DNA from 4 places in the Agrobacterium sp. 16-2014-1-2a genome. Region 1 is predicted to be linked to each of the others. Evidence: riboswitches for the same ligand, from Rfam matches in the RefSeq annotation. Region 1 holds a riboswitch; each other region holds the start of a gene.
The links. A riboswitch is a leader RNA that binds a small molecule or an ion and turns the genes downstream of it on or off. The one in region 1 is predicted to bind cobalamin.

Region 1 (7,306 bases):
GTTTCCACGCTTTCACGGATTTCCTGCGGCAAGTCCTCCGTCAGCGGAACCGCATCCACCAGCGTCGTTGCCGTGGAGCGAATGAGTCCCCATGACCAGCGGGCAATCACCACACCGCCGACAATACCCATCAACGGATCGAGGAAGGACCAGCCGTTCCACTTGCCGAGCAGCAGCGCGACAATGGCGAGAACGGAAGTCAGCGCATCGGCGAGTACATGCAGATAGGCTGCGCGCAGATTATTGTCCCTGCCGCCCTTCGCACCGTGCTCGCCGTGATGCGCGTGCGAGCCGTGATCGTGATGGGCGTGGCTGCCATGGCCGTGATGGGCATGCGAACCATGGCCATGGCCATGGCCGTGATCGTGGTCATCCTTCAACAGCACGGCGCTGACGAGATTGACGGCAAGACCGATGACGGCGACGAGGATCGCCTGATTGAAGTCGATCTGAACAGGATTGAAAAGCCGCATCGCACTTTCGACGGCGATGAGCAGCGCCACCACCGCCAGAACGATGGCGCTGGCAAAACCGGCGAGATCACCGAACTTGCCGGTGCCGAAGGTGAAGCGCGGATTGCGCGCCTCACGCCGGGCATAGAGATAGGCCAGCGCCGAGATGAGCATTGCGCCCGCATGGGTGGACATGTGCCAGCCATCCGCCGTCAGCGCCATGGAACCGAACCAGTGGCCGGCGACGATCTCCGCCACCATCATGACTGTGGTCAGCGCAATCACCATCCACACGCGCTTTTCATTGCGCTCATGGTTCCGGCCTAGGAAAACATGGTCGTGGCCGGACGCTGCGGAAAATTCGGATGTCGTCGTCATGTCGCTAATCCTGTTCGATCCTGGAATATTCTGTTTCACGCATGTCTTTTCCCAAAGCCGCGGACACTTTTGGGAGAGAGGTTAGCGGATGTAGGTCTTCAGCACCTGGGCCAGCTCTTCCGCCGCACGCGCCCGCTCGTCTTCATTTTCGGCGTGCACGACGTGCTCATGCAGATGTTCCTGCATCACCTCCCCCGTCAGGCCGGAAAGCGCACCGCGCACCGAGGCCAGCAATTGCAGCACCTCGCCGCAGGGCTTGGAATCGTCCAGGGCACGCTCCACCGCCTCCATCTGCCCCTTGAGGCGACGGATGCGAGCGAGAAGCTTCTCCTTGTTGCGGATCGTATGGGACATGAGTACCTCATATACTATAGGGGGGTATACTATATTGCGATGTTTTTTGGTTCAAGCCCTGCGCGACGCAATCTTCGCGAATGTTTCGACCCCTAAAAATACCCCATGAAACTTAGGGGACTCAGTCATGACGACTATCGCAGCAACAACCAGCAGCTATTACGCAACTCCGGTCCGGACCCTTGAGCCGACAAAGACTAGGGAAACAAATGCAACCACCGAGGCCCTGCTGGAACTGACACGGGCGGCACACCGCGCGATTTCCAGCGCCGAGAGCGTTGCCGTTTCCGCCGCACCTGCCGCCGCCAGCGTTTCCGCCGGACTTGCCGCAGCACTTTGGAACCTGGACAGCGGCGCACAGGCCAGAACCGAACCGGCGGTAGATATCGCCGCATCAGCGCAGCCTGACGCCGCCTCCAGCATCGAGACAGAAGTTCTCAAAGCCCTGGCGCAGGCACTCGGCGTGGATGCCGCCGCCTGACACCCATTGAACGGCAGGCTGAAAAGCTATATCTCTAGAGACTAGAGCATCCGGTTCGTTCTTGTCCCGGCTGCTCTTGAGGATATGGAGAAGGCAATGCTGTCCATCGGTGAATTGTCCAAACGTACCGGCGTGAAGGTTCCGACGATCCGCTATTATGAGCAGATGGGCCTCATCCGCGAGGCAGACCGCTCGGAAGGCAACCAGCGCCGTTACGAAAAATCCGATCTCGAAAGGCTGGCTTTCATCCGCCATGCCCGCGATATCGGGCTCAATATAGACGCCATCAGAGAATTGATCGCGCTCAGCCAGCACCGGCAAATGCCGTGCGAGGGTGCGGATCGCATTGCCGCCGAACACCTCGCCCATGTGCGCGAAAAAATCACCAGCCTCAAAAAGCTCGAGCATGAGCTGGAACGTATCGTCTCCCATTGCCATGGTCATTCGATCGAGGATTGTTATGTCATCCGCGCACTTTCCGACCATGGCATGTGCGAAGGGGAGCATTGAGGCTAAACAGCAGGCTTGACAGATTTCAGATTCGAGCGCATTGCATGGACATGATCAACGAACGCGCACCCATCTCCTGCTCGTACTTTTGGGCCTACCTGTAAAGGGCGGCTCGACAGATCATTTTGTCAACAAGCCGCCGTCAGGCGGCTTTGTTGTTTTTCAAGCGTCCTGACGGCACCGATAAAACCGAAGGACCAGAAAAATGACCGAAGATAGTTCCCTTACACTGGAAAGACCGCCCGTCGTCATCATTCGTGGCGCACGCAAGACCGATTTGCCTGAGCTCAATGAGATGATCACCCTGCTTGCCACCTTTCATGGCGATGCGGCGGCGATTACGCCGGCGAAACTGGAACGCGACCTGTTCGGCCCGCTTCCCTGGGTGCATGGGCTGGTGGCGGAAGCCGACGGCGCATTGATCGGTTACGCCCTGATGCTGCCGCTCTACAGGGCGCAGGAAGGCCGCCGCGGGCTTGAGCTGCACCATCTTTTCGTGCGTGACGGTCACCGCGGCCATGGCACCGGCCAGCACCTGGTTTCCCGCGCCCGCGATATCGCCAAGCGCCTCGGTTGCGACTATCTTTCCGTCAGCGCCACGACCGGCAATGTCGCCGCGCATCGTTTCTACGAAAGCATGGATTTCGCGCCGCGCCCGGTCACCGGCATGCGCTACATGCAGTCTATCGCCTGATTGCAACCTTTGGAGACGGCCATGACACGGATTGCCATTGCGCTTGCGCAGGATTTTGCGGACTGGGAACCGGCGCTGCTTGCCGCCGCCGCGCGCGGCTATCTCGGCGTCGAGATCGTTTACGCAACCCCGGACGGCCGGCCCGTGGTTTCAATGGGCGGGCTCAACGTTACGCCCGACACATCCTATGACGCGCTTGATCCTGCTAACATCGATGCGCTCGTCATTCCCGGCGGCCTCAGCTGGGAAAAGGGAACGGCTGTCGATCTTGGCGGGCTGGTACAGCGGTTTCGCGAGAAGGGCCGACTGGTTGCCGGCATCTGCGCGGCTGCCAGCGCGCTTGCAGGCACGGGCGCCCTTGATGACGTCGCCCATACCGGAAATTCGCTCGCCTCTCACAAGACCTATCCGTCCTATCGCGGCGAAGCGCTCTATCGCGACCAGCCGAAGGCGGTCAGCGATGGCGGCATCGTAACCGCAGCCGGCAGTGCACCCGTCAGTTTCGCGGTGGAAATTCTGAAACACCTCGGCCTCTTTGGTCCGGAAGCCGAGGCGGAACTTCAGGTTTTCGCGGCGGAGCACCGGTGAGGCTCACCTTGGTGTCGAGAGTTTTGCTGATCCTCCCACCTCATTCCTGTGCTTGTCACAGGAATGAGGTGGTGGGGAAGTTAAGCCGCGAGACCATCACAAATCACCCCTGATCAAGCACCCGGCAGACACGGAGCGCGACATCCCCGCCCTCCCCCGCAATCGCACGGCGGATATCGCGGCTGTTGAGATGCAGACTGCGACCGGCCGGCAAAGCCGAGCGTTTTATCTTGGCAAGGGCTGCGGCCGTAAAGGCAGCCTCATTCTCATGAAAATAGGCGAGCGCCGCTTCCCGTTCCGGGCTGACGCCAAGGACTGCCTTGAAAGCAAGGCGATGCACGGCGCAGAAAGCGCCGTGACCGGGAACGGCAAAACGCAGCGCATCGAGTTCCTCACTCCATTCGGCTGCGCCCTGCATGGTTTCAAGCCTGCTGGAAGCGCTTCAGGAAAAACGCGCTCAATGTTCCGAGCAAGGCCCAGAAGACAAAGCTGGTCACGGTGGCGGCGACGATGAACTGTCGTTCCAGCGGCAGCGGTGCCAGCGCATGTTCACCTTCCGGCGGCAGGGGCGCGCCCACCACATGTGGAGCAACGATCAACACCAGTGCGAGCACGATTGCCCAGGGTTCGCGGCGGAATGCGATCAGCGCAATGCCGCCTGCGGTCGCCGCAACCGTCGAAAGCCACCAGATTTGACGCGCCTCAAGCGCGGCCGCCGGGCTGCCCGGCAGTTCCGGCGGCAGGCCGATCATCGGCGCAAGCATGACGGCGGCAAAACCGGCCACACCCCACAAAAGGCCTTCGCGCCAGCCGGCATCGGTGCCGCGCAGCGAGATGAGGCCGGTCAGCACCAGCGCATAACCGATGGCAGTCAGCACGTTGGCGGCGACCGTATAGGCGGTGCGCTCGAAGCCGTCGGCCGGAGACCAGGCTTCCTCGTTATGTTCGTGCGCGGGAACGGCAGCGCCGGTCGTGGCCGGAGCATCGTGGCTGTGGGGCGCTTCGCCACCGGCATTTTCATAGGCTTCCGCCTTCAGGATCAGCGGCGTGGTGCCGAAAGCCTGCATGGCCGAAACGGCGAAGCCGCCAACGATGCCGACGAGGACGGCGGTAAAAACGATATTGCGAAAGAACGACATGCTTCCCCCCTCAATGGCAAGGGAAAGCATTGGCATGACGTGTGTCATGCGCGGCGTTGTGAACGGCTTCCACATGCGAAAAGCCGACAAAACCGACGACGAACAGGCCAAGCACGATCGCCGTCAGCGATTGCGCGAAGCTGCCCGTTTTTGCTGAAACGGCGGCATTTGCCGTATTCTGGTTGATGGACATGGTGACCCCTCTTACGGCGCGACCCCGCGCCTTTAGACGCGGCGGAACGGCAAACGCCGTGCAGCCGCATGCGATACACTTCACCACGGGGATACGAGACTGACACAGGGCGGCACGTTCAAGCACCACCACCCTGAAATTCCGCTCTTCCGGACACCCCGCCGGCATGGACATTTCCGTGATGGCAGGTCTCCTGGCTTACGGGTCAAAACCTGAAACACCTTCCCGGCATTGCCCTCGCCCATATCCGGCGAGATGCTTACCAGTGGCATTTCGTTTCAGGCTCTCCGCTCACAGTTGCGGGGGCAGCCACGAATGAGGATGTCTCCCTATCGTGTTCCCTTTTCACCTTCCGGAACGCCCGGAAGGAACCATCACAGGATCGTTATCCGATGGGTGTGGGTGGGAGTCAATGGCAGGCCGGCGTGAGAATTGCGCGCCGCGGCTGGATGCCGGATCAAGTCCGGCATGACGGCAAAGGGCTACCGTGCCGGGATGGCCTTCAGATAGGCGGCGATCGCATTGCGGTCTTCGGCCGTCAGATGCGCCATGTTCTGCTGCACCTTGACCATGGAGCCGCCGACGCTGTCGAATTCCGGGGTGAAGCCGGTTTCCAGATAGTTGGCAATATCGGCCGCCTCCCAGCTTCCGACGCTCTGCGAGCCGGGGGTGATATCGGGAATGCGGCCCTCGCCTTCGGGATTGGGACCACCGGCCAGCCATTTACCATCGAGAAAACCGCCAAGCGCATTGCGCGGCGTGTGACATTCGCCACAATGGCCCGGGCCTTCCACCAGATATTGGCCGCGCAGCAATTCGGCATTGGCATCGGCAAGCTCGACGCGGGGTGGCGCGGATGTATCGAAATAGAGGAATTTCCAGCCGCCCAATGCCATGCGCATGTTGAAGGGGAACGGCAGTTCGTGATCCGGCGCGTCATTCTGGCTGGCGGGCAGAACCCGCAGATAACCGAAGAGGTCGTTGATGTCCTTCTGCGTCATGCGGGCATAGGAGGCGTAAGGGAAGGACGGGTAGAGATGTTCGCCGTTCTTGCCGACGCCGCGCGTCATCGCATCGCCGAATTCCGAAAGCGTCCAGCCGCCAATGCCATGCTGCGGATCGGAGGAAATATTAGGCACATGGAAGGTGCCGAAGGGGCTTTTCAACGCTTGCCCGCCCGAAAGCGTCAAAAGCGCATCGCCCTTGGCATCTGGTGCCGCATGGCAACTTGCGCAGCCACCCGCCCAGAACAGCGTTTCGCCATTGGCAAGGTCCGGCTCGCCAAGGCTCACCCAGTGGCTGGGTGCCTGACGCACAGGCGCGGTCACCCAGGCGAAAATGCCGAAACCGGCAATGGCCGCCACCGCGATCCCGCCCGCGAGCTTCGTCCAAATGGAGGCCATGACCCCTCTCCCCATTATCACCTGATGAGATCAGGCGTCATTCCCGCTGAAAAAAACGCCGCCGGGAAGCGGCGTTCTTATTAGGATCACTTCTTCAGACGGTAGGTCTGGTGGCACGCACCACAATCGGCACCGAGGGTCTGCATGGCGGCGGTGACGCCTGCCTGATCGGCGGGAAGGCTGGCGAGGACCTTGTCCGCATCGGCACCGAGCTTGGCGGCCTTGGACTTGAAGTCATCGAAATTTTCCCAGATCGCGGGTGCCGCAGCACTGCCGGTCTCGCTGCCCGGGGGAAACTGGTCGGGGAAAGCCTTGGCGTTGGTGCTGATGGTCGTCACGGCAGCCTTTACGGCTTCGGCGTCATAAGGCTTCTGGCCCTTGGAGATGGCAGCAAGCGCCCCCATGGAGCCGCCGATCTGCTTCATCATGCCTTCACGTTTTTCGACTTCGCCGGCAGCGTAGACCGCTCCGGCGCAAAGACAGCCGAAAAGCATGGCCGCCGCGATGGTTTTCAGTTTCATACACTCTCTCCTTGATTCCGGCAGATGCCGAACGCGCGATAACGGCGCGAGGATGCCCTTTCCGCATGGCGAAAAGAAGTCACATTGCAGTGAATTTCCCCAAGAAAACAGAAGTCTAGGAGAGTGCTTCCCAAAGCGTAACCAGGGCTGCGGCAATCAGCATGAAACCGGCGGCGCGGCCGATGAAAATCGTCGCGGCAGGCGAGGAAACGAGCCATACCCGGCTTTTATCCGCCGTCAGCGCCAGAGCGCCATAGACCGTGAACTGCGTGATGGCCACCATCGCGCCCATTACCAGCCCCTGCATCCAGATTGGACCATAGTCGGGTTTGAGGAATTGCGGATAGATCGCCATCATGAAGAGATAGGCTTTCGGATTGGAAAGGCAGGTGAGCACGGCCCGCCAGAACGCCTTTCTGACAGAGGCGCTCGCCTGCGCCTCATCGCCATTGACGGTGATAGCGCTGCGCATCAGGCCGACGCCGATCCAGACCATGTAAGCGGCGCCGGCGACCAGCAGCGGCAGGAACAGCGACGGCATCCAGGCGGCAAGCATGCCGACGCCCAACGCACCGTAAAGTGAATGCACCATG
Region 2 (7,306 bases), 800 kb from region 1:
CACAATTCGAACGGCGCGGCAATGCCGACACCGGCAATTTTTTGCCGTTCGGCCGGAGAGAGCTTGGATTCGAGTTCCGTGATACCCTCGATGACGAATGGCAAAATCCATTCCGGCATAGGATAGGGGTAAGTTCTGCGGAGCTTCAGCTTGATCCGGCCGACGAAATCCATCAGCACCAGATCGACGCTGCGACGGCCGATTTTTACGCCAAACGAGAAGACGGCATCGGGATTGAGGCGCATCGGCGTCGAAGGCTGCCCGACTTTGCCGCGCAGTCTTTCGCCACGAATAAGAAGACCGTCACTTTCGAGCGAGCGCATGATGACCGAGACAGTCTGCGCCGAGAGACCGCAAAGCCTGGATATTTCGGCTTTCGACAAGCCGCCGTGGCGGCGAACCAGCGACAGCACAAGCCGCTCGTTATAAGCACGCACCCCAATCTGGTTGGCGCCGCCGCTCATATCCATGTTGGTGGACGGCGCGGGCGGCGCCGTCTCGACAGATTGTCTCATAGTTTCATCCTCCCGCCCGCCATATCCGCCGCGACCGATACATGCAGGCTTTATGGCAATCTTGCTATCGCAACGTTAAACGACGCGGCGATATTCCTCCCTGCCGCTTGTTAGAATGCCATACGGAATTAATAATTCAATCGGATTTATTTATTGACAGCCGTTTCCTTTGGTGGTTCCATCTGTGTCAACGGTCGCTGTTCTCGGAGGAGACGAGATCGTCGGGTAACCGTCACGGTACTCAAACATTCAATGGGAGGATTACAATGAAGACGACTGTTTCCGCTCTTCTGGGCGCGCTTGCGCTCGGCGTTTCTTTCGCGTCCGTCGCGTCCGCCGCCGATACTTCGGTTTGTCTTATTACCAAAACCGACACCAATCCCTTTTTCGTCAAGATGAAGGAAGGCGCTACCGCCAAGGCTAAAGAACTTGGCGTGACGCTGAAGTCCTATGCCGGCAAGATCGATGGCGATTCCGAAAGCCAGGTGGCCGCGATCGAGACATGCATTGCCGATGGCTCCAAGGGTATCCTGATTACCGCATCGGACACCAAGGGCATCGTTCCGGCCGTGCAGAAGGCGCGCGATGCCGGTCTTCTGGTCATCGCCCTCGATACACCTCTCGAACCCGTTGATGCCGCTGACTCCACTTTCGCTACCGACAATCTTCTGGCCGGCGAGCTGATCGGCAAATGGGCTGCCGGCACCCTCGGCGACAAGGCCAAGGACGCGAAAATCGCCTTCCTCAACCTCACGCCTTCCCAGCCAACCGTTGATGTTTTGCGCAACCAGGGCTTCATGAAGGGCTTCGGCATCGACGTGAAGGACATCAACAAGATTGGTGATGAAGACGACAAGCGTATCGTTGGTCATGATGTTACCAACGGTAACGAAGAAGGCGGCCGCTCTGCGATGGAAAATCTGCTGCAGAAGGATCCGACCATCAACGTCGTTCACACCATCAACGAACCTGCAGCTGCCGGTGCTTACGAAGCGCTGAAAGCCGTCGGACGCGAAAAGGATGTTCTGATCGTTTCCGTCGATGGCGGTTGCCCTGGTGTCAAGAACGTTGCGGAAGGCGTGATCGGCGCGACGTCTCAGCAATACCCGCTGCTGATGGCGGCACTCGGCGTGGAAGCCGTCAAGAAGTTTGCCGACACCGGTGAAAAGCCGAAGCCGACGGCAGGCAAGAACTTCTTCGACACCGGCGTAACGCTGGTAACCGACAAGCCGGTCAAGGGTCTCGATTCGATCGACACCAAGGAAGGCCTGAAGAAGTGCTGGGGCTGATACTACACCGTTGAAATCGGCGGGGGGCAATTTGCCCCCGCCCTTGAACCGGAATGGTTAAAAAGAACGATCTGGGTGATCGGACAGGAACAAACGAGCGCGCCCGGCGTCCGTGGACGTAACTGAGGCACGCTTCTCAACAGTTTGAATCTACGCATTGTCCCCTCTGGAAAATAATCCCGGGTTCGGGGCTGATGCGATGGAGCGATCGGGAGGAAAATCCATGAGCGATCAGCCAGTGCGGGCTCAACCGCATAATGAATTTGAAAAAGCGCTGTCGGGAAGTTCGACCCAGGTCGCTGCTTTCGATACGCACAACAAGAGTTTGCTTGAAAAATTCCAGCACTTTCTGCATTCCAGCCCGGCGGCCGTACCGCTGATCGTTCTGGTGTTGTCGCTGGCTGTCTTCGGCATGACCCTGGGCGGCAAGTTTTTCTCGGCCTTTTCGCTGACCCTTATCCTTCAGCAGGTGGCAATCGTCGGCATCGTCGGCGCGGCACAGTCGCTGGTCATTCTGACTGCGGGTATCGATCTTTCGGTCGGTGCGATCATGGTCCTGTCCTCCGTCGTCATGGGACAGTTTACGTTCCGCTATGGTTTGCCTGCCGAACTCTCGATTATCTGCGGTCTCGCAGTCGGCGCATTTTGTGGCTTTATCAATGGCGTGCTGGTTTCGCGCATGCGGCTGCCGCCCTTCATCGTTACACTGGGCATGTGGCAGATCGTGTTGGCCACCAATTTCCTCTATTCGGCCAACGAAACGATCCGCTCACAGGATATCGTCCAACAGGCGCCCATTCTCCAGTTTTTCGGCAACAATATCCGCATCGGCAGCGCCGTCTTCACCTATGGCGTCATTGCGATGGTTCTGCTGGTTGCCCTGCTCTGGTATGTGCTGAACCGCACCGCCTGGGGTCGACATCTCTATGCAGTGGGTGATGATCCTGACGCAGCCGAACTTGCCGGCGTTAACGTCAAGCGCATGCTGACGACCGTCTACACACTTTCCGGGCTTATCTGCGCCTTCGCGGGCTGGGCTCTCATCGGCCGCATCGGCTCGGTATCGCCGACCGCCGGTCAGTTCGCCAACATCGAATCCATCACCGCAGTGGTCATCGGCGGCATATCGCTGTTTGGCGGACGCGGCTCGATCATGGGCATGATCTTCGGCGCGCTGATCGTCGGTGTCTTCTCTCTCGGCCTGCGACTTATCGGAACAGACCCACAATGGACCTATCTGTTGATCGGCGTCCTTATCATCTTGGCTGTCGCAATCGACCAGTGGATCAGAAAGGTAGCAGGCTGATGGCAAAAGAACCTATCCTCACAGCACGCAATCTCGTTAAACGCTACGGTCGTGTGACTGCGCTCGACAATGCCGATTTTGACCTTTATCCGGGCGAAATCCTCGCCGTCATCGGTGATAACGGTGCTGGAAAATCCTCTCTCATCAAGGCGATTTCCGGTGCGGTGACACCTGATGAAGGGGAGATCAGGCTGGAAGGCAAGCCGGTACAGTTCCGCTCGCCGATCGAGGCGCGCAAGGCTGGTATCGAAACCGTTTATCAGAACCTTGCGCTGTCTCCCGCATTGTCCATAGCCGACAATATGTTTCTCGGCCGTGAAATCCGCAAACCCGGTATTCAGGGAAGCCTGTTCAGGGCACTGGACCGTCCGGCGATGGAAAAGTTTGCCCGTGAGAAACTCTCTGAACTCGGCCTGATGACGATCCAGAACATCAATCAGGCGGTGGAAACCCTCTCCGGCGGCCAGCGCCAGGGTGTTGCGGTGGCGCGTGCAGCCGCCTTCGGCTCCAAGGTCGTCATCCTTGACGAACCGACGGCGGCGCTCGGCGTCAAGGAAAGCCGCCGCGTTCTCGAGCTTATTCTGGATGTGCGCGCGCGAGGGCTACCGATCGTTCTCATCTCGCACAACATGCCGCATGTTTTCGAGGTTGCTGACCGGATTCATATTCATCGGCTGGGCAAGCGTTTGTGCGTCATCAATCCGAAGGACTATACCATGTCCGACGCCGTCGCCTTCATGACGGGCGCCAAGGAAGCGCCAAAGGAAACGCTGGCCGCATGACGTTGAAGCTTGAAACGATCGTCGAAGACGTTCTTCGGCGGGCAGAGGATAAATCTCGTTTTATCATTGCCATTGCCGGTCCCCCTGGGGCCGGCAAATCCACGCTGGCGGATGCCCTGTGCGGTGCCCTCGTGGCGCGCGGCGAGGCTGCGGCTGTCCTGCCCATGGACGGCTTCCATATGGATAACGGTATTCTCGAAGAACGGGGGCTCTTGCCGCGAAAAGGCGCACCGGAGACCTTCGACGTGCGCGGCTTTCTTGATATCGTCTCCGCAGTTCGTCAGGGCGGGCAGGAAGTTCTTGTCCCGGTTTTTGACCGCTCCCGCGAAATAGCCATTGCCTCCGCTCGCGCCATGGCGCCAGAAACACGCTTCATCCTTGCCGAAGGCAACTATCTGCTGTTGAACGAGGCGCCGTGGACGAAGCTTTCCGGCAGCTTCGATCTTACCGTCTTCGTAGGCCCATCCGTTGCGGTGCTCGAGGAACGCTTGCGGGATAGATGGCAGGGCTATGGTCTCGATGCGACCGAGATTCACGCCAAACTGTTCGAAAATGATCTTCCCAACGGAAAGCGGGTGATTGAGAACTCCCGCCCCGCCGATATTCGCATCGATATCTGGGAATAACCCGCCGCTTCCGTCCGTAGGCGGCATCGAGCATTCACCGTTAAGCCTTTGTTGACCATGTGTTGAATCTTTTTGATCCACAGGGTGGGGCTTTCGCATGTCTAATTATTGACGAAAAAAATTCCTCATATACTATATGTGGTGTTCAAGGTTCTTTCGATTCGCAAGCGTCGGGAGCTAAGACGGGAATTCGGTGCGCAACACCATTATGGTGAAGCAATGCCGAAACTGCCCCCGCAACTGTAAGCGGTGAGCGTCGTTCCGATTTGAGCCACTGGCGCTAAAAGCTCCGGGAAGGTGGGAATGGATGTTTTGACCCGCAAGTCAGGAGACCTGCCTTGAGCGAAAACGTCCACCGGCGGGGTGTCCGGAAGGAAGGTGTATGACGCAAATGAATTGCGTGCGCCCTTTTCTGCCCCCTCCAGAACAAGCTTCGGGGTGAAGTCATGCCAGTGCATTTTTATAAGTTTCTACGCTCGTCGGCGTAGACAGCGATCTTGCGCCGACTGAGCCGCGCGCCTCGCCAGAATGACAGAACCATCGCCACCCGCTTGCGATTGCAGGCGGGCAATGTTGAGCCGTGCGTAAAAGCGGCTTCGAAAGAGGAAACAATGACCGTCACCGTTTACAGCAAACCCGCCTGCGTCCAGTGCACTGCCACCTATCGTGCGCTTGACCGCATCGGTGTCAGCTACGAGATCGTCGATATCTCCGAAGATGCGGATGCCCTCGATCGCGTTCGCGGCCTTGGTTACATGCAGGTTCCCGTGGTCGTTGCCGGCGAGCGCCATTGGGCGGGTTTCCGTCCGGACATGATTGGCTCGATCAGCTGAGGAGGCGATGCGATGGGGCTGATCGTCTATTATTCCAGCCGGTCTGAGAACACTCATCGCTTCCTTCAGAAACTGGGGCGACGATTGCTTCGCCTGCCGCTCGGCGCCGAGGAAGACGTTCCTCACGTGTCGGAGCCCTATGTTCTCGTCACCCCCACCTATGGGGGCGGCGGCATGAAAGGAGCGGTACCGAAACCGGTTATCCGGTTTTTGAACGAGCCCTCAAACCGAAATCTCATTCGCGGCGTCATCGCGGCGGGAAATACGAATTTTGGCGCAGCTTTCGCATCCGCCGGAGATATCGTGTCGCGTAAATGCGCGGTGCCGTTTCTCTACCGCTTCGAGCTTCTCGGCACGGAGGAAGATGTCGCCAACGTCAATCATGGATTGGAACGATTTTGGACACGCTGACCTCGAGCGCGGTGCGCAACACGGATGCCAAACAACAAGTAACCGCCGCGCAGAAACACCTGGACGCGGGACTGGACTATCACGCGCTGAACGCGATGCTGAACCTCTACGATGAAAATGGGAAGATCCAGCTCGACAAGGACCGCCTTGCGGCACGGCAATATTTCCTTCAGCACGTCAACCAGAACACGGTGTTTTTCCATAATCTCAGGGAAAAGCTCGATTATCTCGTGACCGAGGGATATTACGAACAGGAGGTGCTGGACCAGTATTCCTTCAATTTCGTCCGTGACCTCTACGACGAGGCCTATGCCAGAAAGTTCCGTTTTCCGACATTTCTCGGCGCCTTCAAATATTATACGTCCTATACGCTGAAGACCTTCGACGGAAAGCGTTACCTGGAGCGTTATGAGGACCGCGTCTGTATGGTGGCGCTGGCTCTGGCGCGTGGCGACGAGCAGCTTGCCCGCGATCTGATGGATGAAATCATTTCCGGCCGCTTCCAGCCGGCAACCCCGACCTTTCTCAACGCGGGCAAGAAAAGCCGCGGTGAACTGGTTTCTTGTTTTCTGCTGCGTGTGGAAGACAATATGGAAAGCATCGGCCGGTCCATCAATTCAGCATTGCAGCTTTCCAAGCGTGGCGGTGGCGTAGCACTGTCCCTGACCAATATTCGCGAAGCCGGCGCGCCGATCAAACAGATCGAAAACCAGTCCTCCGGCGTCATTCCTGTCATGAAGCTGCTGGAAGATTCGTTCTCCTACGCCAACCAGCTTGGCGCGCGCCAGGGCGCTGGCGCGGTCTATCTGCATGCCCATCACCCCGACATCATGCGTTTCCTCGATACCAAGCGCGAAAACGCCGACGAAAAAATCCGGATCAAAACCCTTTCGCTCGGCGTGGTGATCCCTGATATCACCTTCGAACTCGCGAGAAACAACGAGGATATGTACCTGTTCTCGCCGTATGATGTTGAGCGGGTCTATGGCGTGCCGTTCACCGAGATTTCCGTCAGCGAAAAATATCAGGAAATGGTCGCCGACAGTCGCATCCGCAAGAAGAAGATCAAGGCACGCGAGTTCTTCCAAGTCATCGCAGAAATTCAGTTCGAAAGCGGTTATCCATATATCATGTTCGAGGATACGGTTAACCGCGCCAATCCGATCGCCGGCCGTATCAGCATGAGCAATCTCTGCTCGGAAATCCTACAGGTCAGCGAGGCGAGCGAGTTCAACGACGATCTCTCTTACAGCCATATGGGCAAGGATATTTCCTGCAATCTCGGCTCGCTCAACATTGCTTCAGCAATGGATTCGGCTGATTTCGGCAAGACGATCGAAACCTCCATCCGGGCGCTGACGGCCGTTTCGGACATGAGCCACATCTCGTCTGTCCCTTCCGTGGAAAAGGGCAATGATGCGAGCCACGCCATCGGGCTTGGTCAGATGAACCTGCATGGCTATCTGGCGCGCGAGCGCATCTTCTACGGCTCCGAAGAGGGCATCGATTTCACCAATATCTATTTCTACACGGTGACCTATCAC
Region 3 (7,306 bases), on a different contig from region 1:
GACATGCAGCAATCGTCGGAATAACCGCCGGCGCGTTCGACGAACACGACGGGCTTCTTCGGATTGGCCTTTTCGAGCGTATCGGTGACCTTGGCGATGGAGTCCGCGCGGAACTTTATGAAGTCCTCGGCGATCTTTTCCTTGCCGGTCAGCTGGCCCATCAGACGCATGCTCGGCTCGGTGTTTTCCATCGGCTTTTCGCGGAAGTCGACGTAAACAAGCGGGATGCCGACCTTTTCGAGCTTCTCGATGTAACCGGCCTCCTGCGTCGCGGTCTTCGCGTCGATGTTCATCAGGATCACGTCTGGCTTCAGCGAAATGGCCTGCTCGATGTCGAAGGTGCCGTCTTTCATGCCGCCAAAGGTCGGCAGCTTGGCAATATCAGGGTACTTGGCAAGATAGGCCGCATAGGTTTCCGGGTCGGCTTTCGCCAGGTCGTCGCGCCAGCCGACAACGTGCTGGAAAGGGTTTTCCTTGTCGAGCGCCGCCAGGAAATAGATCTGACGGCCTTCGCCGAGGATCACATGCGAAACGGGCACATTGACTTCCACGTCGCGGCCGGTCACATCCTTGACGGTGACCTTTTCGGCCAATGCAGGCCACGCTGCGGATACGAGAAGGCCAAGGGCAAGTGCCGCGGATTTGGCTGAGATGCGCATCGGATATTGCTCTCCAGTGTTGACTGGCGCGGCTGTATTATTTTCTGACTATACTAGTCAAGTTTTATGTTTTAGAGCCATTCTTAACTGACCGGTATGTGAGCTGAAGACCGATGATCGACACTATCCACTATGGCAAAAACGACAGTCTGAGAGACGAAATCAAAACCTATTGGTCCGGCCGCGCCGCGACTTTCGACCTTTCCCCGGGTCATGAGATTTTCTCCGAAGAAGAGCGCGAGGCCTGGCACGCGCTGGTTTTGAAGCATCTGGGCCAGGGAGAAGGCCGCAAGGCGCTGGATCTGGCCAGCGGCACCGGCGTTATCTCGCACCTGATGGACGATCTCGGTTTTCAGGTCACCGGCATGGATTGGTCGGAAACCATGCTGGAGCTTGCAAGGGCGAAGGCGAAAACCCGCGGGCGCAATATCCGCTTTTTTGTCGGCGACGCCGAAAACACGATGGAGCCGGACGAAAGCGCCGACGTCATCATCACCCGCCATCTGGTCTGGACGCTGGTTGACCCGAAGGCAAGCTTTGCCGAATGGTTCCGTGTCTTGAAACCCGGCGGACGCCTGCTGATCGTCGATGGCGATTTCGTCAACACCGGCTGGCGCGAAAGACTGGTCAAGAAGCTGGCGGCGGGTCTGGAAAGCATCGGCCTTGTGAAGCCGGACCAGCCGCACAAGCCGGCGGATCCGGAAAACACCTTCAACAGCATTCTATCGCGGGTCTATTTTTCACAGGGTGCAAGAGCTGGTGACGTTGCGGCGCTGTTGCGTGAAACCGGCTTCGAGCCCGTTGCCATCGATCAGGAACTTCAGGCCATTCATCGTGCCCAGGCAAAAAATTTCAGTCTGCTGAAAGGCATCTTGCGGGGATTGCAGCACCGTTATGCAGTATGCGCTGTGAAGCCGCACACGTCCGGCAAGGGATAGGGCGACCAAAGCCACCAAGCTGCCGCCCAGCTCTCCGTCACCCCGGATGTGATCCGGGGTCCAGTGCGACCAAGTCCTTGATCGCTTAATAATAGTTTCTCACGGTGCAGACGCGCCGTGGCTGGATGCCGGATCTAGTCCGGCATGACGCATGAAAACGCGATGCAGGGACCTCATTTTTCCGCCCGCTCGAATAGCTCCTCAAAGCGCGGCTTCGCCCGGCCTGGGACCTCTACCGTCCTGTAGCTCTGCGGCAAAACCGCGTCCCCCACCTTAATCAGCATGACCATGCCCATGCCGTAATGCGGCGAGCATTTGATGCCGTAAAAGCCTGGCTTTTCGAAGCCGGTCTCGAATTCGTCGTTGATCCGGCTTTTGAAACCTTCAATACCTTCGGGAACCATACCATCGATCGTCGCGGCATTATGGCTCTTGTGGCTCGGCACGAAGCGCACGCGGTCGCCGGGAGCGATCTCCAGAAAATCGGGTTCGAACACCATTGAGCCCTTTTCGCCACGGTTCAGCATCTTCACCTCGAAGGTCTCGGCTCCGGCTTGAATGGAAAACCCTGTGGCCACAACCATGGCAAGTCCCGCGGAAACGCAAAGCTGTCGGGCGCAAAAGCGGAGATTTGCAAGTCTTTTCAATTTCATCATCGTGCCGTTGCTTTCCTTGCGTGATCGGCCGCACCGTGGGCCGGCAGAAAACGAATATGTGAAAATCCGCTTTCATCCGTGGTGACGACGGATTGCACCCCGAACACATCGGCGATGGTCGAAGAGGTGAGGACCTCGCGCGGTGGGCCGACAGCGATCATTTCACCGCGATGCATGATGGCGACGCGGTCGCAGAACATGGCGGCATGATTGAGATCATGCAGCGCCGCCACAACCGTCAGTCCCTGCCTGCGCACCAGATCGAGCAGGCCGATCTGGTGGCCGATATCGAGATGGTTGGTCGGTTCGTCCAGCAGCAGAATATGCGGCTCCTGCGCCAATGCGCGGGCAATGTGCAGGCGCTGGCGTTCGCCGCCGGAAAGGTGATGCCAGTTTCGCTCGGCCTTGTCCGCCATATCGACATTTCCGAGCGCCGCATCGACGATGGCGTCGTCCTTTGGCGACCATGCGGAAAGCGGGCCGAGATAGGGCGTGCGCCCCAGTTCCACGGCCTGTCGCGCGCTGATGCGCTCGGTGGTTTCGGCCTGCTGCTCCACAAAGGCCAGCCTGCGGGCAAGTTCGCGCCGCCCGAATGTGGCAAGCCGTTCCTCACCAAGCATGACATGACCCCGACGCGGCATGCGAATGCCGGCCAGCATGGAAAGCAGCGTGCTTTTGCCCGAACCGTTCGGCCCGATGATACCCAGAAACTCGCCCGGGGCGACCTCCAGCGAAACCCCGCGCACGATGTCGAGATTGCCGGCATGAAAATGCAGATCGTGGGCGGATAATTTCATGACCGGCCTCTCTTCTGCCCGAGAATGAAGGCGAAGGCGGGCGCGCCGACCAGCGCAGTGATCACGCCGATCGGCAGCACCTGCCCCGGAATGACGGTGCGCGAGAGGATATCTGCGATGATCATGAAAATTGCACCGGTCAGGGCCGTCACCGGCAGCAACATGCCGTGGCGAACGCCAACGAAGATGCGCGCCGCATGCGGGATGACGAGACCGACGAAGCCGATGGAACCGACCAGCGACACCATGACTGCCGTCATGACCGCCGAAACCGAGATCAGCACCGCATAGACCCGGCGCATCGGAATACCGAGCGAAGCTGCTGCCTGACCGCCGAAAGCGAAAGCATCAAGCGCGCGTGCGTACCAGAGGCACACCCCAAGACCCGCAATACTGACGGGCAAAGCCAGCCAGACATCCGGCCAGCGCACGCCCGAAAGATTGCCCAGCAGCCAGAACATGATGCCGCGCGCCTGTTCGGCATTGGCGGATTTGGTGACGATGAACGACGTCATGGCGTTGAACAGTTGCGAACCGGCGACCCCCGCCAGGATGATGGCGCTGTTGCCGTGCCCTGTCCGCACCGCCAGAAGGCTGACAAGCGAAAAAGCCACAAAAGCCCCGATCAGGGCGCCGGCCGGCATCGTCAGGAACCCCGCCCCTAAGCCCAGAAGCGCCACGGCCACGGCCCCGGTTGAGGCGCCTGCGGAAATACCGAGGATATAGGGATCGGCGAGCGGGTTGCGCAGAAGTGATTGAAGCACCGCACCGGCCAGCGCCAGCGAGGCGCCACAGCACGCGGCAACAACGGCGCGGCTGAGGCGGTAACTCCAGACGATGCCCTCATCCAGCGGCTCCAGCGGATAACCCGCATGGAAGACACGATTGGCAATGGTCTTTGCCACCACGTCGAACGGAATGGCAGTCTCGCCGATGGCCGCACCGGCCATCAGCGCGACGAGCAGCAGGGCGAGTGCGGCAAAAGCCAGACCCGCCCTGCCAAGATTGACGGAAAGACCGTTCACTTGGCGAGACCGGCTGTGGAAATCGCCTCGGCCAGCGTTTCAATGCCTTCGATCGTGCGGATGGTCGGGTTCATCGCCTGCGCGTCCATTTCGAAGACATGGGCCGCCTTGACGGCGGGCATGATGCTGGCAACCGGATCGGTAGCGAGGAACTTGAGCTTGACGGCGACGTCATCGGCGGGGAAACGCCGGCGGTCCATCTTGCCGGCAACGATCACGGACGGATTGGCCTTGGCGATGGTTTCCCAGCCAACAGTCGGCCATTCCTCATCGCTTTCGATAACGTTCTTCAGCCCGAGCGCGGACATGATGTAACCCGGCGCACCATTGCGGCCCGCCACGTAAGGATCGATATCCAGCTCAGCGCTGGAGAACCAGAAGACTGCTGAAATCTTGCCATTCGCCGAAGCGATCTTGGCGCGGGCGGCTTCCTCACGCTTTTTCAGGTCGGCAACGACTTCCTCGCCGCGATCCTGCACGTTGAAAATTTTCGCAAGGTCGCGGACCTCCTGGTAGATCAGGTCCATGGTGAAAACGGACTTGCGCACGCCGTCGCCGCCGCCGGAATTGTCCTTGCCCATGCAATCGGCAGGCGAAGTATAAACGGGAATACCGAGTTCGGCGAATTGCTCCGGTGTTCCGACAACGCCTTCGGGACCGATCTGCCACTGGAACTGCGTCGTCACGAGGTCCGGCCTCTTGCCAACCACCGCCTCGAAGCTCGGATCATTGTCGGCAAGCCGCTCCACCTTGGCATTGGCGTCTTCGTAACCCTTCAGAACCGGGCCGATCCACAGCGCCGTGCCTACCACCTTGTCGGCCACGCCGAGCAGATAGAGAACCTCGGTCGTGCTCTGGCCGACCGATACTGTGCGGGCGGGCGCCTGCTTGAAGGTGATTTCGTGGCCGCAGCTATTGATCGTCAGCGGATAGGCGGTTTCGGCAGCCTGAGCGGCACCGGCGGGCAAGGCCGCTAATGCGACAGCCAGAAGACCGGCGGAAACCGGCAGGCGTTTGAAATGAAACATATGTTCTCCAGTCTAAATAAAGTGGCGTGATCCGCAGGCCGCGCGTCAAAACGCGTAGTGACAGAGCGACAACAAGTGTGGAGATGGAGAACGGGACTCTAAATACGTTTCCGCGGACGGAAAGGTCATAATAAGCTCCTCTTCCGGGCATCCCCGCCCGTAACGATGGTCAATATTATGACGGCAGGTCTCCTGGCTCACGAATATACGCCGTTCATCTGCCTTCCCGCACCTTGAAGGGTGCAGTGGCATGACGCTTTTCAGGCGTCACGAGGATGAACGGCAATCCGCTTACAGTTGCGGGGGCAGCCACGGCATTGGGCGATAGAAATCACCCGCACCATGTTCCCTATTAATCCCTTTGCCCTTCGGCTTCAGGAACCGTCGCTTTCTGACATAAGGGGCAAGCGCCGGGGCGTCAATTGCGATAGTGCTGCAGCTCAACACAAAGACGGACCCGCCAACGCGAAAATTTTTGTAGCGCCGGAAGGCGCCGGTTGCGGCGCGTCTTTGGACATGGTGGTAAGGGTTTCAATCACCACCAAGCCGGATTGCGCAATAAAATCAATAAAGAGATTGTTGTCGCTGATGGTGTCGAGACGCACCAGCTCATCGTCCAGATCGGTAAAATGCCGCCTTACGAGCGCAATCGCATCGATGTCCGCACCCGCAACGACCGGACCGATAATGTGGCCCCGCCCCGCCGCACGGCGCAGCGCAAAAGCGGTAAGACGGTCCGCCTCAAACACACCGTAACCCGCATTCTGCGTCAAAAGTCGCTGCAAAACGTTCCGGCGCGAAACGCCAAAAGCCGCCCGGTCTAGTTCCACCACATCAGTCAGATGACCTGCGGATAACGGCTCTATTCGTTGTTTTCTGCCGGGCGGCGGTATCTCGAAAAGGCAATTCGCCCTTCCCCGGAACAGATATACTTTTTCCGTATCACCGGCAAAACCCAACCTTGAAAACAACCGCCGCGACGCTCCCGTCGCGTTCAACCGCAGGGAGACAGTGGGGAATTTTGCGACAAGTTTCTGCACAAGCCATGGTGCTACGCCATGCCCCTGCAAACGGGGCGAAACAATGACCATGCCGAGCGTCGCAAACCCCTGATCATAGGGAAAGAGCATCGCGGTTGCGACAACACGGTCGATCTCATCGAGCGCGGCGAGACCCACGCCGCATTGCCGCAGAAAACACCATTCATTCGCGTGATATCGCCATCCGACGGCCATGGAGAGTGCATGCAGATGATCGGCATCCACGTCCGCGATATCCACGGTCCGCAGCTCGAAACTATCGACTTTGAGCAGGTCCATAACCAACGGCCCTCATCCCCTACGGCTCACAACCTTCATCCGGTCCCGGCCTAGCCCACGACATCCGACGGTAGCCGGTTACGCCAGCACGAATTTTCTGAAAGCACTGGAAGGTCACAACAATCTACCGAAATCATTCGCATTTCAGCAGATAAACGTCGCAGTCCATTCTAAGCTTTCGGGATGACAATCCGGTCAGCGGAGACGACCATTGAACGCAATCGAAATCCTTGAGCGTCTCGTCGGTTTCCCGTCGGTCGTTGGAACCGCCAATGGCGATATTGCCGGCTGGATCGCCGATTATCTTGAAAGCCACGGCGCGAAAGTATCGCTGCTTGCGGGACCGGAGGGCGACCGCGCCAATCTCTTCGCCACCTTCGGCCCGGCCGATCGCGCCGGCTATGTTTTGTCCGGCCATATGGATGTCGTACCCGCCAGCGAGCCGGAATGGTCTTCCGATCCCTTTACACTGCGGGCGGAAGATGATCGTCTCTACGGGCGCGGAACCACCGACATGAAGGGTTTTCTGGCCACGGTTCTCGCCGCGGCGCCTGCATTTTCGCGCAGGGCGCTGAAACGTCCCGTGCATATCGCCTTTTCCTATGACGAGGAGGCGGGTTGCCGTGGCGTTCCACATCTTCTCGCCAGATTGCCTGAACTTTGCGCCGCACCGGCGGGCGCAATCATCGGCGAGCCCAGCAATTTGCGGGCGGTTCGTGCACACAAGGGCAAAGCAGCAGCTCGCATTACCATCCGTGGCCGTTCCGGCCATTCGTCCCGGCCTGATCAGGGGGTTAATGCCATTCACCTGATGACCGGTATCATGGCAAAGGCCGTGGAGACGGCACATGAGCTGACGAAAGGCCCCTTTGAAGCGACTTTCG
Region 4 (7,306 bases), 770 kb from region 1:
GATCGATGCGCCCGGCATCAACGACATGGTCTCCACCATCGCAGCGCTGGAACCCACCTTCGGCGGCATCAACCTTGAAGACATCAAGGCGCCCGAATGTTTCGAGGTGGAGCGCCAGCTGCGCGAGAAGATGAACATCCCCGTCTTCCACGACGACCAGCACGGCACGGCGATCATCGTCGCCGCCGCCGTCACCAACGCGCTGGAACTGGCCGGAAAATCGCTTTCGAGCGTCAAGATCGTTGCCTCAGGCGCCGGTGCGGCAGCCCTTGCCTGCCTCAATCTGCTTGTCGCCATGGGCGCAAAGAAAGAAAACATCTGGGTCCACGATATCGAGGGCCTCGTTTATGACGGCCGCAACTCGCTGATGGACGAGTGGAAGGAAGTCTACGCGCAGAAGACCGACAAGCGGGTTCTGGCCGACTCGATCGACGGCGCCGATGTCTTCCTCGGTCTTTCGGCGGCAGGCGTGCTGAAGCCGGAACTTCTGGAGCGCATGGCGGAAAACCCGCTGATCCTGGCGCTTGCCAACCCCAATCCGGAAATCATGCCGGAAGTGGCCCGTGCTGCCCGCCCGGATGCGATGATCTGCACCGGCCGTTCGGATTTCCCGAACCAGGTCAACAACGTGCTGTGCTTCCCCTATATCTTCCGCGGCGCGCTGGATTGCGGCGCAACCACGATCAACGAGGAAATGAAGATGGCCGCCGTGCAGGCCATCGCCGAGCTTGCCCGCGAGGAGGTCTCGGAAGTCGCCGCCAAGGCCTATAGCGGCGAAACGCCGATCTTCGGCCCGAACTACCTCATTCCCTCGCCTTTCGATCCGCGTCTCATCCTGCGCATCGCGCCGGCCGTTGCCCGTGCTGCCGCCGCAAGCGGCGTCGCCGCCCGGCCGATCAGCGATTTCGAAGCCTATCTCGACCAGCTGAACCGCTTCGTCTGGCGTTCCGGCTTCATCATGAAACCGGTCTTCAACGCCGCCAAGGTTGCCGAAAAGAAGCGCATCATCTTTGCTGAAGGCGAAGACGAGCGCGTGCTGCGCGCCGCCCAGGTGCTTCTGGAAGAAGGGACCGGCATCCCGATCCTCATCGGCCGCCCGCAGATCATCGAAACGCGCCTGAAGCGCTTCGGCCTGCGTATCCGCCCGAATACCGATTTTGCGGTGGTCAATCCCGAAGACGATCCGCGTTACCGCGACTACGTCGATGATTATTTCGCCCTCGTCGGCCGCGCTGGCATCAACCCGGAGGCGGCCCGCACCATCGTGCGCACCAACTCCACGGTCATCGGCGCGCTGTCGGTGAAGCGTGGTGAGGCGGATGCGCTGATCTGCGGTCTGGAAGGCCGTTACGACCGGCACCTGCGCGACGTGAACCAGATCATCGGCAAGCAGGAAAGCGTTCGCTCTTTCGCAGGCCTCAGCCTGCTCATCACCCAGCAGGGCGCGCTGTTCCTCACCGACACCTTCGTCAACAACGATCCGACCTCCGAAGAAGTGGCTGAAATGGCCATTCTCGCGGCAAAGGAAATCCGCCGCTTCGGCATCACGCCGAAGATCGCGCTCGCCAGCCACTCCAATTTCGGGTCGCGCGATTCGGAAAGCGCCCGCAAGATGCGCCGCGCCCTGAAGATCGTGCAGGCAGCGGCACCCGAATTGGAAGTGGACGGCGAAATGCAGGGCGGCTCGGCACTTTCGGAAGCGCTGCGCAAGCGCGCGATGCCCAACAGCGTGCTGACCGGCGAAGCGAACCTGCTGGTCTTCCCGAACCTCGATGCCGCAAACATCACGCTCGGCGTCACCCGCACGCTGACGGAGGGCCTGCATGTCGGCCCCATCCTGCTTGGCACGGCACTTCCCGCCCATATCCTGTCGCCCAGCGTCACCTCGCGCGGCGTTGTCAACATGGCGGCCTTTGCCGTCGTGCAGGCATCGCACCCTTCGGTCTGATGAAGGCGCATTAACGCAGTTTTGAACATGCTGTTGCCGCATTGCGGCAACAGCTTATGTTATCTTCCTGAAACACGGATTTCCCGAAGCATAACACCCTCGCCACCGGCCGGGGACATCGAACGGATCGCACCATTGACCCGGCGCCGCAGCATTATCGGCCTCCTGCTTCCCCTTGTTTTCATCGCCCCGGCCGCTGCTTTCGCGGATCAGGTCTGCGATACGCTTTATGCGCAGCTGCGCGAACCGCCGCGTGTCATCGGCAACACCGCCGAGGTACGGCGTTACGCCAATGCGCTCACCCGCCAGAACATCGAGATCCGCAGGATCAGGAACGATCTGCGCCGTTACGGCTGTTCATCCGCAAGCGTCACCGTTTATGGCAGCCCGAATGCCGAACTCTGCGCGGAGATCAGCGACGCGATGGCGGATGCGCAGAGCGAACGCGATGCCATCATTCGTGACCGCGACTATGCCATGGCGGCCCAGGGCAGCGATGATGGCGACATCAGACGCCAGCGCATTCTCGCCGCACTCGATGCCAATGGCTGCAGCGCCATTCCTGAAACGGAAGCGCGCCAGCTGACGGCACCCGATGTGACACGTTACCCCGACGCCTTCGGCGAACAGAGCAATCCGCCGGGACAGGCAGGGCTTTCGCCCTACCCCAATGCCGCTGCGGAAGGCGGGCTCAGGACGCTGTGCGTGCGCACCTGCGACGGCTCGTTTTTCCCGATCGCTTCCAATGCCTCGCCGCTCGATTTCCGTGCGCAGGCCGAACAATGCCAGAAAATGTGCCCGGGTACGCAGACGGAGCTCTATTTCCACTCCATGACGGAGCAGGAAACGGCTGACATGGTCTCGGCTGAAACAGGAAAGCCCTACAAGGACCTGCCGACCGCCTTTGCCTATCGAAATGCCTCAACGAAAGCCCCAGGCTGCGCCTGCAACATGGCCGCCTATCACGAGGAGATGAAGCAGCAGGAGGCTGCGCGGCCGGAAGCTGAGAAACCCTATTCCAGCATCACGACCATTCCATCACCGCAAGGTGACACCCCCAAAAAACCCACCGAACTGCAGCAGGCCGCAAAGCCGCCGGAACAACCGGTTCCGGAACGCGACTATGACCCGAACAACAGCAAGGTCCGCGTCATCGGCCCTAAATTCCTGCCCGACCAGACAGGCCGGATCGACCTGAAGAACCCGGCGCTGAAGGGCATTCAGCCGCAGCAATAGCTCCCATCAGGCACACGGTATGGAGTTGGCAACGCTCTGTCTCACTCACAAGGCGGTCGCGTCTTCTCTTTACCGTCCACCCCAGCGATTGCGAAACACCAGCTCCTCCAGCGGCACGCGCTGGCGCCACCCCTTCACCGCCAGTTCCGGCTCGGTGTAAAGTTTATCGACGCGGCCGAGGCATAGCCAGGCGACGATCTCGATGTGGTCGGGGATCTCCAGAATGGTGCGAATGTCGCTATCGTGGAAAATGCTGACCCAGCCGACGCCGATGCCTTCGGCGCGCGCTGCAAGCCAGAGGTTCTGGATGGCGCAGACGGTGGAATAGACATCGGTGCGCGGATTGTGGGTGCGGCCCAGCACCACCTTGCCGCCACGCGTCGGATCGCAGGTGACGCAGATGCTAAGCGGCGCCTTGCGGATGCCCTCAAGCTTGAGGCTGCGGTAAAGCGCCTGCTGCTCCCCCTCGAACATCGCCGCCGCCTCGCCATTGGCGCGGCTGAAGGCAACCCAGGCTGCCTGCCTCACCGCACCGTCAGTGACGAGCGTGAAATTCCACGGCTGCATGAAACCGACCGAGGGCGCGGAATGCGCCGCCTTCAGCAGGCGCTCGACCACATCTTCCGGCAATGGATCCGGAAGGAACTGGTCGCGCACATCACGGCGGGTTTCGATGGCACGGTAGATCGCCTCTCGCTCTCCCTCGGAAAACGGGTAGGCGGGCGAAAGCGCGTGATCGAATGCATCGGCGTCGAGCGAACTGGTCGCGAGTGGATCGGTCGGCATCGTCTATCCCCAACAATGCTGGCGCGCCGCCACGAAAACCGGCTCCGGTTTTCGCCTGCACGACGCGCTGCTGCAACAACCTGCCGCCGTCCACGCGGTCTGGTCTATCCTGTCAGGCCGGTCTTCTGACTCGGCTTCATCCGCCCACTTTCGCCTTCCCGAATGGATTCAGTGGCATCAAGAAAAAGGGCATCCGCCTCACAGCGCTGGGCACGTTCCGGTCTTGCACCGGATTCCCGATTCTCCCGCCCTAAAGGGCAGGCACCTGACGAAGAAGCTTATGAGCAACAAAGATTGCAAATACAAGTATCTTGCGCAGCGATGCGGCAATGTGACCGTGGCCACCTCACCTGCGTATTGCGGCCTTCAGCCGCCTCGCAGACGCGCGCCGGCTGAAGCACTCCCTACCGCATCACCCAACGGGAAAATACCGCACATAAGCGAACTCATCCCCGTCCGGTGACCAGTTGGGCGAATTCATCGTTCCCTGCCCGCCGAAAAGGTCAAACAGCGTTTCGGCATTACCGCCATCCATATCCATCAGCCGCACGCGCACGTTGAGGTCGCGCGGATGGTCGAAGACATCGGCGTCGTAGGAGACGAAGACGACTTTGTCACCGCTGGGAGACGGATGCGGGAACCAGTCGCCATAGACGCTGTCGGTGATACGCTCGACGGCCGAGCCATCCACCCGCACGCGCCAGATCTGCATCTGGCCGGTGCGGCTGGAGTTGAAATAGATCCATTCTCCATCCGGCGAATAATCCGGCCCGTCATTGCGGCCCTCACCATGGGTAAGGCGTGTCTCAACGCCGCTGTCTATGTCCATGGAATAAATATCGAAAACCTGATCGCGAATGCCGCAATAGGCGAAACCTTTCCCGTCCGGTGACCAGCCGTGCCAGTAGGACGGAAGGTTCCTAGTCATCAGACGCGGCGTTCCGCCCGTCGAAGGCAGCAGATAGATGGCACTCTTGCCGAACTCCACCTTGTCGGAAATGGCATAAAGCGAACCGTCAGGCGAAATGCCGTGGTCATTGTTGCAGATTGTCGCAAAGCCGGTATCGACCTTGTCCGGCGAAGGGTCGCCGGCAAGTGACAGGCGGTAAAGCAGGCCATCGCAGTTCAGAAGCAGGTATTTCCCGTCCGGCGACCAGTTCGGAGCCTCGAACAGCTCCGGCGTCTGCCAGACCACCCGCATCTGCCGAGTGCGGATGTTGAAGATTTCGATGGAACTGCGCATGCTGCCTCCCGGGCCTGTCGATCGTCTGGCGTGGAGCGTTGAATGGCACAAACATTCCGTTTGCATCCGCCACCGCCGTGATTATGATCCTATTGCCGCAGGCACCGCCCTGCAAATTCAAATAGGAAAAAACAGCAGCGTTCCGGCACCGCCCGCACCCCTGCCCGTTTCTCCCAGATCCGAGGTTCCGCGATGAACAACATCGCCGATCACGGCATCCGCTTCGGTCGGATCGCCGCAATGCTTCCTGTCAAGAATATCGAGAAGGCCCATGACTTTTATGTCCGTGTGCTGGGCTTCGAAAAGACCTTCGAAAACGGCAACCCTGTCGGTTTCATGATCCTGAAACAAGGTAATGCCGAGTTGCACCTGACATTGCAGTCGACGCACAAACCGGCCCCCTTCAATGTGGCGCATATGCTGGTCAGCGACGCCGACGCGCTGCACGCGCTTTGCAAAAGCCACGGGCTTCGCATCATCAAAAGTCTGCAGGACAAGGATTATGGCCTGCGGGCCTTCGTTTTCGAAGACCCGGATGGTAACCGCATCGATGTGGGGCAGGTTATTTAAGGTGAGTGAAGAGTGGCGCGGGCTTTCCTCGCGTCACTTACTAAGTCTCATTTGTCGCCTTTTCGGCAGAATCTAAAACATCTTTTAGCGCTACACGTATGAGCTGATTAATAAAAAGTTGTCTCCCAGAAATCACTTGGTCTTCATCGATTTTCTCGGTGATGAACTCAGAATCGATCGCCATTTCGAACTCCAAAATCCACCAGCGATCAATCTTGGTTGCGAGACGATTAGCCTCAAATAATAACTCGATATCGAGACCGGTCTTCTTATCATCTAATAAAAACGCATAAAGCTCGTGAGCAACCTCACCTCGATATTTCGAAAATCGACTGATTAACTCATCATCTTCAATTGTAATCGCTCCAAGTTCGAGGTGGAAATCTCGACAAGCTCGGAAAACACTCTTTCCTCTTACTATTTCGCCAAATTTAGAATCGGGTTTCCCGACCAATTCGCCATCAACGATTTCCCATTCATTTGTAAAAAAGCTCTTCACTTTATCGGTGATTAGCTCTTTCAAATTCTCATAGATTATTAAGAATAACGCCCCAATGCGGAGATTGAGTGAAATCTCAATGTGATCCTCCTTGAGAAGAGATTTTATTTTCTCATAAGGCAGATCATCTATTTCCACAGTCTACCGATCCCGAAACCGGTTGGTAATCGGATAACGGCGATCGCGGCCGAAGTTCTTCTTGGTGATCTTCACCCCGGGCGCGGATTGGCGGCGTTTGTATTCGGCGAGATAGAGCAGATGCTCGATCCGGTGCACCGTCGCGATATCATGGCCACGCGCGAGGATTTCCTCGACCGACATTTCCTTTTCCACCAGGCACTCCAGAATATCGTCCAGCACCGGATAGGGCGGCAGCGAATCCTGGTCTGTCTGGTTGGGTCGCAATTCGGCGGATGGCGCCTTGGAGATGATATTGGCGGGGATCACTTCGCCGGATGGCCCGAGCGCGCCCGGCGGCACATGGGAATTGCGCCAGCTGGAGATGGCGTAGACCTGCATCTTGTAGAGGTCCTTGATGGGATTGAAACCGCCATTCATGTCGCCATAAAGCGTCGCATACCCCACCGACATTTCCGACTTGTTGCCTGTTGTCACCACCATCGAGCCGAACTTGTTGGAAACGGCCATGAGAATGGTGCCGCGTGTACGGCTCTGCAGGTTTTCTTCGGTAATGCCTTCTTCCGTGCCTTCGAACATTTCCGAAAGCGCCGAAAGGAACCCATCCACCGGTTCGGCAATGGGCACGATATCGTAACGGCAGCCGAGCGCCCTGGCGCAATCGGCTGCGTCCTTCAGCGAATCCTCGGAGGTGTAACGATAGGGCAGCATGATGCAGCGCACCCGCTCTTCGCCCAGCGCATCAACAGCAAGCGCAGCGCAGATCGCCGAATCGATACCGCCGGAAAGGCCGAGAACCACGCTCTTGAAGCCGTTCTTGTTGACGTAATCGCGAAAGCCCAGCATGCAGGCGCGGTAATCCGCCTCCTCGCCTTCAGGGATTTTC

Region 2: another riboswitch for cobalamin. It lies ahead of nrdH (glutaredoxin-like protein NrdH); the one in region 1 lies ahead of ACQZ45_RS04935 (CbtB domain-containing protein).
Region 3: another riboswitch for cobalamin. It lies ahead of ACQZ45_RS11940 (ABC transporter substrate-binding protein); the one in region 1 lies ahead of ACQZ45_RS04935 (CbtB domain-containing protein).
Region 4: another riboswitch for cobalamin. It lies ahead of bluB (5,6-dimethylbenzimidazole synthase); the one in region 1 lies ahead of ACQZ45_RS04935 (CbtB domain-containing protein).

What each region holds. Positions count from the first base shown of each region.
Region 1 is NZ_JBNWBX010000001.1:971,614-978,919, forward strand. It holds gene dmeF (CDF family Co(II)/Ni(II) efflux transporter DmeF) at 1-830, opposite strand, end outside; gene dmeR (Ni(II)/Co(II)-sensing transcriptional repressor DmeR) at 912-1,184, opposite strand; gene ACQZ45_RS04905 (hypothetical protein) at 1,312-1,665, shown strand; gene ACQZ45_RS04910 (MerR family transcriptional regulator) at 1,762-2,175, shown strand; gene ACQZ45_RS04915 (GNAT family N-acetyltransferase) at 2,381-2,869, shown strand; gene ACQZ45_RS04920 (type 1 glutamine amidotransferase family protein) at 2,891-3,457, shown strand; gene ACQZ45_RS04925 (hypothetical protein) at 3,561-3,875, opposite strand; gene ACQZ45_RS04930 (CbtA family protein) at 3,880-4,596, opposite strand; gene ACQZ45_RS04935 (CbtB domain-containing protein) at 4,607-4,789, opposite strand; cobalamin riboswitch at 4,956-5,180, opposite strand; gene ACQZ45_RS04940 (c-type cytochrome) at 5,272-6,192, opposite strand; gene ACQZ45_RS04945 (c-type cytochrome) at 6,279-6,713, opposite strand; gene ACQZ45_RS04950 (LysE family translocator) at 6,829-7,306, opposite strand, start outside.
Region 2 is NZ_JBNWBX010000001.1:1,767,815-1,775,120, reverse strand. It holds gene ACQZ45_RS08845 (ROK family transcriptional regulator) at 1-515, opposite strand, end outside; gene ACQZ45_RS08840 (sugar ABC transporter substrate-binding protein) at 782-1,804, shown strand; gene ACQZ45_RS08835 (ABC transporter permease) at 2,028-3,110, shown strand; gene ACQZ45_RS08830 (ATP-binding cassette domain-containing protein) at 3,110-3,892, shown strand; gene ACQZ45_RS08825 (nucleoside triphosphate hydrolase) at 3,889-4,518, shown strand; cobalamin riboswitch at 4,650-4,873, shown strand; gene nrdH (glutaredoxin-like protein NrdH) at 5,130-5,351, shown strand; gene nrdI (class Ib ribonucleoside-diphosphate reductase assembly flavoprotein NrdI) at 5,364-5,762, shown strand; gene nrdE (class 1b ribonucleoside-diphosphate reductase subunit alpha) at 5,750-7,306, shown strand, end outside.
Region 3 is NZ_JBNWBX010000003.1:63,292-70,597, forward strand. It holds gene ACQZ45_RS11915 (ABC transporter substrate-binding protein) at 1-659, opposite strand, end outside; gene ACQZ45_RS11920 (class I SAM-dependent methyltransferase) at 773-1,597, shown strand; gene ACQZ45_RS11925 (pseudoazurin) at 1,771-2,253, opposite strand; gene ACQZ45_RS11930 (ABC transporter ATP-binding protein) at 2,250-3,050, opposite strand; gene ACQZ45_RS11935 (FecCD family ABC transporter permease) at 3,047-4,075, opposite strand; gene ACQZ45_RS11940 (ABC transporter substrate-binding protein) at 4,072-5,103, opposite strand; cobalamin riboswitch at 5,269-5,504, opposite strand; gene ACQZ45_RS11945 (GNAT family N-acetyltransferase) at 5,544-6,422, opposite strand; gene argE (acetylornithine deacetylase) at 6,634-7,306, shown strand, end outside.
Region 4 is NZ_JBNWBX010000001.1:198,620-205,925, reverse strand. It holds gene ACQZ45_RS01030 (NADP-dependent malic enzyme) at 1-1,948, shown strand, start outside; gene ACQZ45_RS01025 (DUF2865 domain-containing protein) at 2,084-3,184, shown strand; gene bluB (5,6-dimethylbenzimidazole synthase) at 3,254-3,970, opposite strand; cobalamin riboswitch at 4,069-4,254, opposite strand; gene ACQZ45_RS01015 (TolB family protein) at 4,383-5,213, opposite strand; gene ACQZ45_RS01010 (VOC family protein) at 5,406-5,783, shown strand; gene ACQZ45_RS01005 (hypothetical protein) at 5,824-6,420, opposite strand; gene ACQZ45_RS01000 (NAD+ synthase) at 6,424-7,306, opposite strand, start outside.